Regions from separate parts of the Pseudomonas sp. A genome, predicted to be linked through region 3. Evidence: riboswitches for the same ligand, from Rfam matches in the RefSeq annotation. Region 3 holds a riboswitch; each other region holds the start of a gene.
The links. A riboswitch is a leader RNA that binds a small molecule or an ion and turns the genes downstream of it on or off. The one in region 3 is predicted to bind cobalamin.
Positions count from the first base shown of each region.

Region 1: another riboswitch for cobalamin. It lies ahead of cobO (cob(I)yrinic acid a,c-diamide adenosyltransferase); the one in region 3 lies ahead of AC0MAZ_RS19155 (TonB-dependent receptor).
Region 2: another riboswitch for cobalamin. It lies ahead of cobW (cobalamin biosynthesis protein CobW); the one in region 3 lies ahead of AC0MAZ_RS19155 (TonB-dependent receptor).

Region 1 is NZ_CM149873.1:2,283,210-2,287,664, reverse strand. It holds gene cobD (threonine-phosphate decarboxylase CobD) at 1-83, opposite strand, end outside; gene cbiB (adenosylcobinamide-phosphate synthase CbiB) at 76-984, opposite strand; gene bluB (5,6-dimethylbenzimidazole synthase) at 981-1,631, opposite strand; gene AC0MAZ_RS10330 (cobyrinate a,c-diamide synthase) at 1,628-2,923, opposite strand; gene cobO (cob(I)yrinic acid a,c-diamide adenosyltransferase) at 2,920-3,531, opposite strand; cobalamin riboswitch at 3,645-3,863, opposite strand; gene AC0MAZ_RS10320 (hypothetical protein) at 4,018-4,455, shown strand, end outside.
Region 2 is NZ_CM149873.1:3,786,912-3,791,366, reverse strand. It holds gene AC0MAZ_RS16980 (cobalamin biosynthesis protein) at 1-285, opposite strand, end outside; gene AC0MAZ_RS16975 (CbtA family protein) at 285-980, opposite strand; gene AC0MAZ_RS16970 (CbtB domain-containing protein) at 991-1,176, opposite strand; cobalamin riboswitch at 1,277-1,499, opposite strand; cobalamin riboswitch at 1,559-1,758, shown strand; gene cobW (cobalamin biosynthesis protein CobW) at 1,859-2,926, shown strand; gene cobN (cobaltochelatase subunit CobN) at 2,930-4,455, shown strand, end outside.
Region 3 is NZ_CM149873.1:4,323,593-4,328,047, reverse strand. It holds gene AC0MAZ_RS19155 (TonB-dependent receptor) at 1-2,101, opposite strand, end outside; cobalamin riboswitch at 2,209-2,413, opposite strand; gene AC0MAZ_RS19150 (GNAT family N-acetyltransferase) at 2,587-3,156, opposite strand; gene AC0MAZ_RS19145 (carboxymuconolactone decarboxylase family protein) at 3,235-3,579, opposite strand; gene AC0MAZ_RS19140 (hypothetical protein) at 3,692-4,455, opposite strand, start outside.

The DNA.
Region 1 (4,455 bases), 2.0 Mb from region 3:
CCGCTGGACAGGTCGAGCCACTGCTCCCGAGGGATGGCGTACTGTTTCACCGCCCGCAGCAGGCGGCCACCGTGTTCAAGCATTCATATAGGCTCCCACGCAGATCAACAGCACCCACAGCCACACGCCGCGCTGCACCAGGCTCCAGCCGCGCTCGATGGCATCGGCGTCGGCCATTGGCCCTTCACCCAGGCGCGGCCGTTCGTGCAACTCGCCGTGATACACCGCCGGGCCGCCCAGCTCCACGCCCAGCGCACCGGCCCCCGTCGCCATCACCGGGCCGGCGTTCGGGCTGTCCCACAGCGGCGCCTGGCTGCGCCAGCAGGCCAGGGCCAGGCGGGTCTTGCCCAGCAGCGCATAGGTCAGCGCCACCAGCCTGGCGGGAATATAGTTCAGGCCATCGTCGATGCGCGCCGCGCACCAGCCAAAGCGCTCGAAGCGCTCGTTACGATAGCCCCACATCGCGTCCAGGGTATTGCTCAGGCGATACAGCACCACCCCCGGCGCGCCGGCCACGACGAACCAGAACAGCGCGGCGAACACCGCGTCGCTGCCGTTCTCCAACACCGACTCGGTAGCCGCCCGGGCCACGGCGGGCTCGTCCAGCTCGCGGGTCTCGCGGCTGACCAGGTAACCGACGCGCCGCCGCGCCTCGGCCAGGTCGCCCTGGCGCAGCGCCTGGGCCACCGGCAGCACATGCTCGCCCAGGCTGCGCAGGCCCAAGGCGCAGTACAGCGCCAGCACATCCACCAGCCAGCCGATATACGGCAGCCACGACAGGATCAGCGCCAGCAGAGTCAGCGGCACCACGGCCAGGAACCACGCGGTAACGCCATGGCTGCGCCAGCCGCGCCCGCCGGCGTTGAAACGTTGTTCCAGGCGCGAGGCGAAGTTGCCGAAACCCACCAGCGGATGACGTCGACGCGGCTCGCCCAGCAGCGCATCCAGGGCCACGCCCGCCACGGTCAGCAAGGCCACGCTCATGGACGCTCTCCCCAATGGTTTTCGTACAGCATCTCGCTCAACGGTCGTTGCTCGGCCCAGTCTTCCAGTACCAACATCGGTGCCGGATAGAACTCGGTCACCGGCCCCAGGCACAGCACCGCCATGGGCTTGGCGCCGGCGGGCATGCCCAGCAGCTCGGCCAGGGCCTCGGGGTCGAACAGCGACACCCAGCCCATGCCCAGCCCTTCGGCACGCGCCGCCAGCCACAGGTTCTGGATGGCGCAGGCCAGCGAGGCCAGGTCCATCTCGGGCAAGGTGCGGCGACCGAAGACGTGCGCCTCGCGCTTGTCCATCAACGCCGCCACCAGCACTTCGGCGCAGTCGTTGATGCCTTCGACCTTGAGCTTCATGAATTCATCGGAGCGCTCGCCCAGGGCCTCGGCGGTGCGTACCCGCTCCTGCTCCACCAGCGCCTGGATCCGCTCGCGCAATGCACGCTGGCTGATACGGATGAAGCGCCACGGCTGCATCAGGCCCACGCTGGGTGCCTGATGGGCGGCGGCGAGCAGGCGCCCGAGCAACTCGGGGGCCACCTCGCCCCCGGCGAAATGGCGCATGTCGCGGCGTTCGCCAATGGCCCGGTAGATGGCCTGGCGTTCGGCTTCACTGTAGGCGTGTCGGCTCATGGTCGCAGCAGCGCCGCCGCCGCATCGGGGTTGGAGGGGAAATAGAAGTGCACGTAGGAGGCGGTCAGGCGCCCCAGGCGATAGACCGCCTCGTTGCCCCGCCCACCGTTGGGGCTCAGGCCACGGGCGATCGGCGCCAGCTCGGTGCTGGTCAGCGAATGGTGGTAGGTGTGGCCACGCAGGGTGCCTTCAGGCAGTTCGACCGCCTGCAGGGCCAGGGCCGCCAGGCGCTTCTGCATGGTTGCCTCGCCCGGCAGCAGGCCCAGCAGCGCGGCGCGCTCGCCCGCCACGTCGGTCAGTGCGTCGAGCAGGTAGAGCATGCCACCGCACTCGGCCAGCAGCGGCTTGCCGGCGGCATGATGGGCGCGGATCGCCTCCAGCATCGGCGCGTTGGCGGCCAGGGCCTGGTGATGCAGCTCAGGGTAGCCGCCGGGCAGGTAGAGGCTGTCCACCACGGGAAGCTCGCGATCATGCACCGGCGAGAAGAACTCCAGCTGCGCACCGAGGCCGCGCAGCAGGTCGAGGTTGGCACCGTAGGTGAACGCAAAGGCTTCGTCGCGGGCCACGCCGATGCGCACCCCGGTCAGCGACGAGGTCACGCTCACCGGCTCAGGCCCGGCAAAACTGACCGGTGGCGGCAACGCGGCATCGCAGCTGGCACCGAGCGCTTCGGCGGCAGCGTCCAGTCGAGCATCCAGATCGTTCAACTCGCTGGCCTGGACCAGGCCGAGGTGGCGGCTGGGCAGCTCGATGCCGCGCTCGCGGGACAACCCGCCGTACCAGCGCAGGCCTTCGGTCAGGCTGCCTTCGAGCAGTTGCGCATGGCGCAGGCTGCCGACCCGGTTGGCCAGCACCCCGGCGAACGGCAGGTCGGGCTGGTAGCGCGCCAGGCCCAGGGCCAGGGCGCCGAAGGTCTGGGCCATGGCCGTGCCGTCGATCACCGCCAGCACCGGCACGCCGAAGTGGCGTGCCAGGTCGGCGCTTGACGGGGTACCGTCGAACAGGCCCATCACGCCTTCGATCAGGATCAGGTCGGCCTCGCCCGCCGCTTCCCACAACAGGCGACGACTTTCCTCGGCGCCAATCATCCACAGGTCGAGCTGGTAGACCGGCGCGCCGCTGGCGCGCTCCAGGATCATCGGATCGAGAAAGTCAGGCCCGCACTTGAACACCCGCACCTTACGCCCGAGGTTGCGGTGCAGGCGAGCCAGGGCGGCGGTGACCGTGGTCTTGCCTTGGCCCGAGGCCGGGGCCGCGATCAGCACGGCGGGACACTGGCGCGACTCACTCACAGTTCGACGCCCTTCTGCGCGCGGATACCGGCCTGGAAGGCGTGCTTGAGCATGCCCATCTCGGTGACGGTGTCGGCCAGTTCGATCATTTCCGGCTTGGCGGCGCGACCGGTGACGATCACATGCTGCATCGGTGGACGGGCCTGGATATCCGAAAGCACCTGATCGAGGTCCAGGTAGCCATGTTTGAGGGCGATATTCAGCTCATCGAGCACGACGAACTGGATCGACGAGTCCTGCAGCAACTGCCGCGACACCGCCCAGGCTGCCTCGGCGGCGGCAATGTCACGCTGGCGGTCCTGGGTTTCCCAGGTAAAGCCCTCGCCCATCACGTGGTAGCGCACCTGCTCGGGGAAACGACGGAAGAACAGCTCCTCGCCGGTACTGTTGCGGCCCTTGATGAACTGCACCACGCCGCATTGCATGCCGTGGCCCAGGGCGCGGGCGAGCATGCCGAAGGCCGAGCTGCTCTTGCCCTTGCCATTGCCGGTCAGCACCAGCAGCAGGCCGCATTCGTTGGGGGAATTGGCGATGCGCTCGTCGATGATCGCCTTCTTGCGCTGCATGCGCGCCAGGTGACGTTCGTCGCGTTCGATGGATTCGCTCATCAGGGGTCTCCGCAGGCTGTCGCGGCGGCGGCGACAGATAAAAGGCAGGCAGACGAGGAGCGCGCAGGGGGCATGGCAACGGCCACATCGCACCGCGCATCACCCTCCGTGATGCCGTTTGGCAGTGACAGGCCGGTCTCCGGGCTCATGAGCGGGCGCAGGCCCTGGCCACGCGCCTTCCCGGACTTGGAAATCCAGTGGCCTTGCGTAACCGTCGACTCATCTACCGTTGCGGGGGCAGCGCCGGGCTCGCGCCTGCTGGCGCCCACCGGCTTCCCAGTTTCACCCTGCCGAACCGCGGCTCGCAGGGCACCTGAAACACGCCGCGAAGGTTAGAGGGTTGAATCGGGAGCGTCAATCGAACGAGGGCCGATCTGGCCTGGATCAATGGCCGATCCGCCAGCTTGTGCCACACTCAAAGCAGTGATATCACATAGCCACCATTTTATCGGCTGACCTCGATCACAATGACAAGGAGAGCGCAGCATGCAAGGCCTGATCATCAACAACCCGCGCCTGGAGTTCCTGCGCCCGGCCCTGGAACGCTGGGTCGACTGCATCGACCGCTTCAACCAGCTGCAGGGCGACAACGAGGCACCCTACTGGCACGGCACCGCCGCCAACGTCGGCCTGCTCGCCGCGGCCGCCTGGCAGGGTGAGCTGGTGGCGTTGGAACGGCACATGAGCAAGAAGCAGCGCGACGAGGGCGAGCGCGATGGGCGCTGCGACCTGTCGATCAGCAGCGCCGAGGAGTCGCTGTACCTGCACGCCGGCCAGCGCTGGCCACGCATCGCCCGCCTCGACCTGACAGCAGCCCTGCAGGAAACCGCCGCCCTGGCCAAGCCGATCGCCTATGGCAGCCAGCTCAAGGCCGGGGCGCTGTTCGTCACCCCGTGGAAGGCCGGCCAGCATGCCAGCCCCGAG
Region 2 (4,455 bases), 540 kb from region 3:
GGTCTGGGCGTACACCGTGGCCGAACGATGGCTGAGCAGCGGCTCGAAGACCGTCAGGTGCGTGGCGTCGAAGCAGATGTAAGGCAGCCCGAGGCGCTCGGCCAATGCCAGCAGGCCGGGTTCACGAGCCTTGGGCTCGATGCTGGCAATGGCGCGCAGGGCCGAGAGGGGCAGGGCGTGGCGAGTGAGCGTCTGGCGCAGCAGCACCGCCAGTGTCTCGACCGGGCAACCACGGCGGCAACCAAAGCCGGCGAACATCGCCGGCTGCACGGGCAGATCGCGCATCAGGCCTGGCTGGAACGACGGTAAAGCCACGCGCTGAGCAGGCCCAAGGCCAGCCAGAACGCGGCGTTGGTCAGCCAGGAAGCGATCTTGAACTGGGTCTCGAGGGCTTCCGGCGCCAGGCTTTCATGCACTGCGGGTTGCGGCGCGCCGATCAGGTGCGGGATCACCAGCAGGGCCACACCAAGCACCTTGAACAACCAGTGCCGGGCGAACACCAGCAGCGCCAGGCCGGCGGCGGTGGCTGCGGCGGTGCCGATCCACCAGGTCTGGCGCTGGCCAAGGTCGGCGGCGGCGGTGCCGGGCAGTTCCGGTGGCAGGCCCAGGGTCGGTGCCAGGCAGAACACGGCGAAGCCGGCCAGGCCCCACAGTGCGCCGGTGGCCACGCGGTTCGGTTCGCGCAGGCTGTAGAGGGCGACCAGGATCAGGGCAAAACCGACGGCGACCACCAGGTTGCCGCCAGTAGTGGACAGCACGCGCTGCCAGCCGTCCTCCGGCGCCCAGGCCTCGGCACTGTGTTCATGCTCATGGGGCGCTGCGGCGTCGCCGTGCTCATGCTGTTCGGCGACCGGGGCAGTGGATTCGTAGGTTTCCGCCTGGAGAATCAGTGGGGCGACCCAGAAGCTTTGCAGCAGGGTCAGCAACAGGGCCGCGAGCAGGCCGCTGAAACCCGCGGTACGGGCGATGCGCGTAATCATGCGGATTTACTCAGTGGCAAGGGAAGGCGGCACTGTGGCGGGTGTCGTGGGCGGCATTGTGCACCGCCTCGATGTGCGAGAAACCGGCGAAGTACACCAGGCACAGCCCCAGCAGGCTGGCGCCGACCGCGACGATCAGTCGCTGGCTGAGGCTGACGGGGGTGGCGATACTGTGTTTGGCGCTGGTGATGGGCATGACGCGTTCCTCTGCTGCTTTTGTTGTGGCAACGGGCATGCGCGACGACCCCGGGCACGGCTGGCCCGAGTGATACGACGACGCCCGCCCACCGCGGGGTGTACTGTGAGCTCGTCAGGCCGGTCTCCGGGCTCGCGAGGTGGAGCAAGGCTCCTTCCATGGCGTCACCTTCCCATGCCTTGAGGCTGGCACAGTGGTCCGGACGCTTCTCTCGCTTACCGTTGCGGGGGCAGCACCGGCCTTGTCGGCTCCTGGAATGGAGACGCGACGCACCGGTTTCCCGTTTCACCCCCGTGGGGGCACCTGAACGCAATGCGCTAGCAAATCACGGGGCCGGGCCCGCGTCAATCGCCGCGGCGGTTGACCGCCAGGCAGGCACTGCGTAGCCTTGCCGCTGCGAGGTTCTCGGGCGTTGGCCCGAGCTAAGACGGGAACGCGGTACAAGCCGCGGCTGCCCCCGCAACTGTAAGCACTGAAGGGTTCGGCACAGCCACTGCGCAGGCGCGCGGGAAGGCGCCGGCCCACCGGCCAGCGAGCCGCAGCGGTGCAAGCCAGGAGACCTGCCTCGTGACGTTTTCGACTTTCAACCGGGCGGGGTGATCCGGTGGCGAACGCGCCAGGCCGGCATGGCCGTGGCTGTCGTCCTGCATGCCCGCGCCATTGCTGCCAAGGGCATCGCGACATGAAAACACTGGCCAAGCTTCCCGTCACCATCGTCACCGGCTTCCTCGGCTCAGGCAAGACCACCTTGCTGCGCCATATGCTCGACAACGCCCAGGGCCGCCGCATCGCGGTGATCGTCAACGAATTCGGCGAGCTGGGCATCGACGGCGAGATCCTCAAGCAGTGCAGCATCGGTTGCACAGAGGAAGAGGCCAATGGCCGCGTCTACGAACTGGCCAACGGTTGCCTGTGCTGCACCGTGCAGGAAGAATTCTTCCCGGTGATGCGCGAGTTGGTGGCCCGGCGCGGCGACCTCGACCACATCCTTATCGAAACCAGCGGCCTGGCCTTGCCCAAACCGCTGGTACAGGCCTTCCAGTGGCCGGAAATCCGCAACGCTTGCACCGTCGACGCGGTGATCACCGTGGTCGACAGCCCGGCCGTGGCCGCCGGCACCTTCGCTGCCTACCCGGACCAGGTCGACGCCCAGCGCAAGCTCGACCCGAACCTCGACCATGAGTCGCCGCTCCATGAATTGTTCGCCGACCAGCTGGCCAGCGCCGATCTGGTGGTGCTGAACAAAGCCGACCTGATCGACGCCGAGGGCCTGGCCAAGGTCCGTGCCGAGGTGGCCGAGGAACTGCCGCCGGCGGTCAAGGTGATCGAGGCCAGCAGCGGCCGCCTGCCGCTGGAAGTGTTGCTGGGCGTGGGCGCCGAGTCCGAGGCGCATATCGACGGTCGCCGTACCCATCACGACTCGCATCACGACGGCGATGACCATGACGACCATGACCACGACGCCTTCGACTCGATCTCCATCGACCTGCCCGAGGCCGACGAGAGCCTGCTGCTCGATGCCCTGACCCAGCTGGTCACCGAGTTCGGCATCCTGCGCGCCAAGGGCTTCGCCGCCATCCCCGGCAAGCCGATGCGCCAGCTGATCCAGGGTGTGGGCACCCGCTTCGACAAGCATTTCGACCGTGCCTGGCGCAGCGACGAGCCCCGGATCACCCGCCTGGTGCTGATCGGCCAGGATCTCGACGCGGCGCAGCTGGAAGCGCGCCTGCGCCAGGCCCTGGGCGCCTGATCCATGCACCTGCTGCGGACCCAGCCCGGCGGCTTCGTGCCGGACGACAGCATCGCCGATCTCGGCCAGACCCCCGCCGACCTGGTGATCCTCTGCAGCGGCGATTCACACCTGGCGCTGCTCGCCGAAACCGCCGAGCAGTTGCCGGCGGATTTCCCCAGCGTGCGCCTGGCCAACCCGATGCAGGTGCAGAACCACGCCTCGGTCGACTTGTATATCGACCAGGTGCTGCGCCATGCCAAGGTGATCCTGATATCACTGCATGGCGGTGTCGGTTACTGGCGCTATGGTGTCGAGCAACTGGTCGAACTGGCGGGGCGAGGGGTACAGCTGATCCTGGTGCCCGGCGACGACCGCCCCGACCCTGAGCTCACCGACCTGGGCACGGTTCGCGGCGAACAGGCCGAACGCCTCTGGCACTTCCTGCGCCAGGGCGGCAAGGCCAACGCGGTGAACCTGTTCAACTGCCTGGCCAGCCAGTGGCTGGGGCGCGATTACCCGTGGGACGAGCCACAGCCCTTGCCGCGCACGGCGGTCTATCATCCAGCCAAGGGCACGGCTTGTCCCGAGGACTGGTACGCCGAGTGGAACCCCGAGCATCCGGTGGCGCCGTTGCTGTTCTACCGTTCGCACCTGCAGGCGGCCAACACCGCGTTCATCGATGTGTTCTGCCAGCGCCTGCAGGCCTGCGGTCTGAACCCATTGCCCATCGCCGTGGCCAGCCTGAAGGAGCGCGCCTGCCTGGACCAGGTCGAGGCCTGGCTCGATGAGGTGCAGGCCGAAGTGGTGATCAACACCACAGGTTTCGCCCTGTCCAGCCCCGAGCAACCCAACCTGCGCCCGCTGCGCCGCGATGTACCGGTGCTGCAGGCCATCTGCGCCCAGGACAACCAGCCTGGCTGGGAGCAGAGCGAACAGGGCCTGGGCGCTCGCGACCTGGCGATGCACATCGCCCTGCCGGAACTTGACGGGCGCATCATCACCCGGCCGGTGAGTTTCAAGGACCTGGCCTGGCGCAGCGAGCGCAGCCAGGCCGATGTGGTCTGCTACCGGGCCCATCCCGAGCGCATGGACTTCGTCGCCGAACTGGCACGGCGCTGGGTGACCCTGGCGCGTCTGGACAACCAGGAAAAGCGCGTGGCCCTGGTGCTGGCCAACTACCCGACCCGCGACGGGCGCATCGGCAATGGCGTCGGCCTGGACACGCCGGGCGCGGCGCTCAATATCCTCAGGGCCCTGCAAGCGCAGGATTACCCGGTGGCCGGGCTGCCCGACAGCGGCACCGAGCTGATTCACCAACTGCTCGGCGGGGTTACCAACGACCTTGACCACCTCGACCAGCGCCCCTGCGCCCAGAGCCTGGCCCTGGCCGACTACCAGCGCGCCTTTGCCGCCTTGCCCGAGGCCAACCAACGCGCCGTGCTGGAGCGCTGGGGGCCGCCCGAGCAGGATCCGATGTTCCGCAGTGGGCGCATGATGGTCGCCGGCCTGCGCTACGGCCTGACCTTCGTCGGCATACAGCCGGCGCG
Region 3 (4,455 bases):
AATACGAGCGCGGCGCGCCCAGCAGCCATTGCTCGCCGCTGAAGCTGGACTGGGCGTACTGGCGGTCGAACAGGTTGTTCAACTGCAGGCCCAGGCGCACATCGGGCAGCACCTGCCAGCCCAGGTTGGCGTCGACCACCGTGTAACCCGGCACGCGCTGGTCGTTGGCCGCGCTGGAGTAGCGCTCATCCACATAGCGCAGGCCGATACCGGCATCCACGGCCTGGCCGAATCCCTTGCTCAGCCACAGGTTGGCGGTGCGCCGCGGCACATCCTGCGGGCGGTTGCCGGCGCGGTCGTGCACCGTGCCGTTGTTGCCTTCCTCGAGGAAATCGTCGTACTTGGCCCGCACCAAAGCGGCATTGGCCGAGAGCTGCCACTGGTTGCCCAGCGCCAGTTCCAGGCTGGCCTCCAGGCCGTCGGAGGTCTGCTGGCCGGCCTGCTGGCTGTCGTGGGTGAGCGGGTTGTACACCGGCAGTTTCTTCTTGACGATGTGATAGGCCGCCAGCGTCCACTCGCCACGGGTATCCCAGAAACGTTGCTTGAGGCCGATCTCGGTCTGCTTCGCTTCGGTCAGCTCCAGGCGCTTGTTCGGGCGCTGGGTGAGCAGGTCGCCGACGCCGTCCTCGCTGGTGGAGTACTGCCCGTACAGCGACAGGTCGTCGGTGAGCGCGTACACCAGCCCGGCGCGCCAGTTGCCGCCTTGCAGGCTGCGGTCGCTGCGGGCGTTGTTGACCAAGTCGTCACGGTCGATGTGGTTCTGGTCGCGGCGGATGCCGGTGACCAGTGCGAGACGGTCGCTCAGCTGGGTGCGGTTTTCGGCGAACAGGGCGAAGGTGTCGACCTTGGACAGCGTCTGCGCGCGGGTCGGGCTGAGGCTGTGGAAACCGCCCGGAGCCGGATGCCACGGGTCGAGCGGGTCGCTGCTGCCATCGCTGTAGGGCGAGTTGCTGTCGACGTTGAAGCGGATGCGGTTGTATTCGGCGCCGACCACGGTCTTGTTGGCCAGGCCGAACAGGCCATGGTCGAAGGTGAAGCTCTGGCGATCGCCGAGCTGCTCCTGGTTATGGCGAATCTCGAGGAAGCTGCCGCGCTGGATTACGCCGTTGGCGGCGTCCCAGGCGTAGGACTCGGCGTTGCGCCACTGGCGGCGGCTCTTGATGTAGTACAGCTGGTTGCTGGCGCTGACACTGTCGCTGAGGGTCCAGTCGGTGGTCAGGCGCGTCCACTCGTCGTGGTAGCGCTGTTCGTCGTTGCTGACGTTGTAGTTCTTGCGGCGCACGCTGCTGCGCAGGTGCCCGTCGATCAGCGGGGTGCCGTAGTAGTTGGCTGGTTGCGCATCGCCGCGTTCGTGGGCGAGGGTGAAGCTCAGGTCGTCGCTGGCATCGAAGCGCAGGGCGGCGCTGAGCGCCAGGCTGCGCGAGTCGGTGCGGTCGACCCAGCCGTTGCCGGCCTGCTGGTTGAGGGTCACGCGGTAGCTCAGCCGCTCGCTCAGGCTGCCGCCGCTGTCCAGGCCCAGTTGCTGGCGGTCCCAGGAGCCGTAGCCCAGGCGCAGGTGGTTGCGGATGTCACCGGCGTACGGCTTCTTCGGCACCACGTTGACCACCGCGCCGGTGGCGCCTTCGCCGTACAGCACCGAGGCGGGGCCGCGGACCACGTCGATGCGCTCGACCATCCACGGGTCGACCGGAAAGGTCAGGGTGCCGGCGCCGGCGTACAGGCGCGAGCCGTCGAACAGGGTCATCACCGAACTCTGCCCGGTGAAGCCCCGGGCCGACAGGCCGGTACCGCCGTCGCCCGGTGTGCCGATGAAGGTCAGGCCCGGCGAGCGGGTCACGGCGTCCTGCACGGTGAGGTTGTTGCGCTGCTGGATCTGCGCCTCGGTCAGGCTGCTGGTGCTGGCCGGGGTGTCCAGGGCGCTGAGGTTCAGGCGCGAGCCGGCCGGGGTTGGCGTGGCCAGGTCGATGACCTGTGGCTCGCGGGTGTCGGTGATCGCCGTGGAGGGCAGGGTGAGGGGCGCCACTTCATGGTCGTCGGCCAGTGCTGGCAGGGACACGGCCAGGCAGGCCGCCAGGGTGTGAAGCTTGTTGAATCGGGACATGTCGTTCCACTGCTGCAGGAAGGAATGGATCCCGGTGGAAAACACGCAACGGCGAAGCGCGCACGCAGGCGCGCGCGGATACCGGCCTGCGCCCGCCCACCGCGGGTTGCCAAGTGAAGCCTCAGGCCGGTCTCCGGGCTTGCGAGGAGCATGAAGCCTTCACCTTCCCATGCGTGCGCACAGTGGTCTGTCGAAGGATTCGCTCGCTTACCGTTGCGGGGGCAGCGCCGGACTTGTCGTGACAACGACGCACCGGCTTCCCGTTTCACCCTGCGCGCGGCGGCGCAGGACACCTGAAACTGGCGCGCATCTGACCATCGAACGGGTGGCGAGTCAATCGCCTGGGTGGCAGGAAAATATCTGGTGGGGCAATGGGTTAGCTGCAATTGCGTTGTCGCTGATCGCGGGGCAAGCCCGCTCCCACGGCGATACCCTGGCAGCTCCAGGCAATCGGATCGTGGGAGCGGGCTTGCCCCGCGATGGGTTCAGCGCCCGCGCCGACGCGAAACCCGCGCCTCGATATTCTTGCGTCCGATCAGCAGCGCCGGCTTTTCCACCACCGGCTCGTCTGCCAGCCACTTGTACATCACCAGGCAGTCCACCAGGCCCAGCTCGGCATGGCGGTAAGCCCTGGGCAGGCGGCCGACGGTCTCGAAGCCGAGCTTGTGCCACAGCGCCACCGCCACCTCGTTGCTGGCCACCACCGAATTGAACTGCAGGGCCAGGAAGCCCTCCTGGCGCGCCAGCTTCTGCGAGTGCTCGCACATCAGCCTGGCCACGCCCCGGCCGCGGGCCTGCTCGCAGACCATGTAGCCGCAGTTGCCGACATGCCCGCCGGGGCCGGCGGCATTGGCCTTGAGGAAGTAGGAGCCGAGCAGCACGCCGTCGTCCTCGGCCACCAGGGTGCGCAACGGGGTTTCCAGCCACAACCGACGCGCCTGGTCGACGTCCAGGGCCGGGTCGAAGGCGTAGGTCTGGCGGGCCTGGACAATGGCCTGGAAGGTCGGCCAGAAGCGTTCGAAGTCTTCCGGGGTCATGGGGCGGATCTGGATCATGGTGGTTCCTGCACGGGCTGAACCGCCAAGTCTGGGTGTCGCGGCGCCGTCGCGCAAGGGCGGCGGCGCCATGAAGTTTCAGGCGCCAGTCTTGCCCACGGCGTCCAGCGCCCTGGCCGAGTAGACCAGCGCGGCGCCGGCGTTCATTGCCACCGCCACGCCCAGGGCCTCGGCGATCTCCTCGCGGGTGGCGCCGTGCTTGACCGCCTGCTGCGAATGCACGGCAATGCAGCCGTCGCAGCGGGTGGTGACGGCGACGGCCAATGAGATCAGCTCACGGGTCTTGGCGTCCAGGTGATTGGTCTTGGCCCCGGCGCCGCTGGCGGTCGCGTAGCCGGCCACGGTATCGGGTGAGAGTTGCTTGAGATCGCCGATGCCGGCCATCAACTGCTTACGGTAGGCGTCCCAGTCCATCATGCTCATCGTCTTCACCTTGTCAGGTTGGCAACAGGAGCATTCAGGCTAGTCGATATTTCGCTGGAGGGGCTGGCCCCAGGGAGGATGGATCAAACCCGGGACCTGTTCGAATCACTGGTCAATCGGTCGGTACCCGGCGCAGCGCCGCCGCCAACGCGACGGTCAGTGCCACTGCCAGGCCCATGGCGAGGCCGATGGTCACGGCAACCCCCAATCGTTCCAGCAACCCCGCCATCGCCAGGTAGAATGCAATCACTCCCAGCGCACCAATGGCATTGCCCCGCACCATCGCCGCCATCCCGGCTCGGCCGCCCTGCACATGGGCGAACACCACCAGCGGCCAGGCGATCACCGGTATTGGCGCCAGCATGCCGCTGGTGGCCGGCCCCAGCCAGCTGGCCAGGCTGGTGGTGATCATCAGCAGCGAGGTGGCCGATACCATGCGCAAGGGAATCTCCCAATACCGCTGCCGGGGACGGGCGAGGGTGTCGGGCCTGGGCTCGCGGCCACTGGCGCGGATCAGCACGCCGATCAGCAGCAGCGCCACGGCCACCGACAGGTAAAGCCCACCCCAGTGGGTGAAGGCATAGGCCGCCAGGCCGTAGAACAGGATCGCCAGCAGCACGGCCGGGGCGATATCGACCCTGCGCGTGGCGAACAGGTAGAAGGCGTAGGTGGCCTGCACCGCCGCCAACCCACCCAGCGCGCCGGGCACCGCGCCCAGGGCGAAGCCCGTGCCTTGCTCCAGGCACAGGAAGGTCATCACCAGGGCCGAGGTGATCGGCAGACCGGACAGCAGCCCGCCGAGCAGTCCGCCCCAGCGCCGCGAGGCGAGGGAGATGGCCCACATCAGCAGCGGGGTGACCAGGAGTTTCAGGTAGA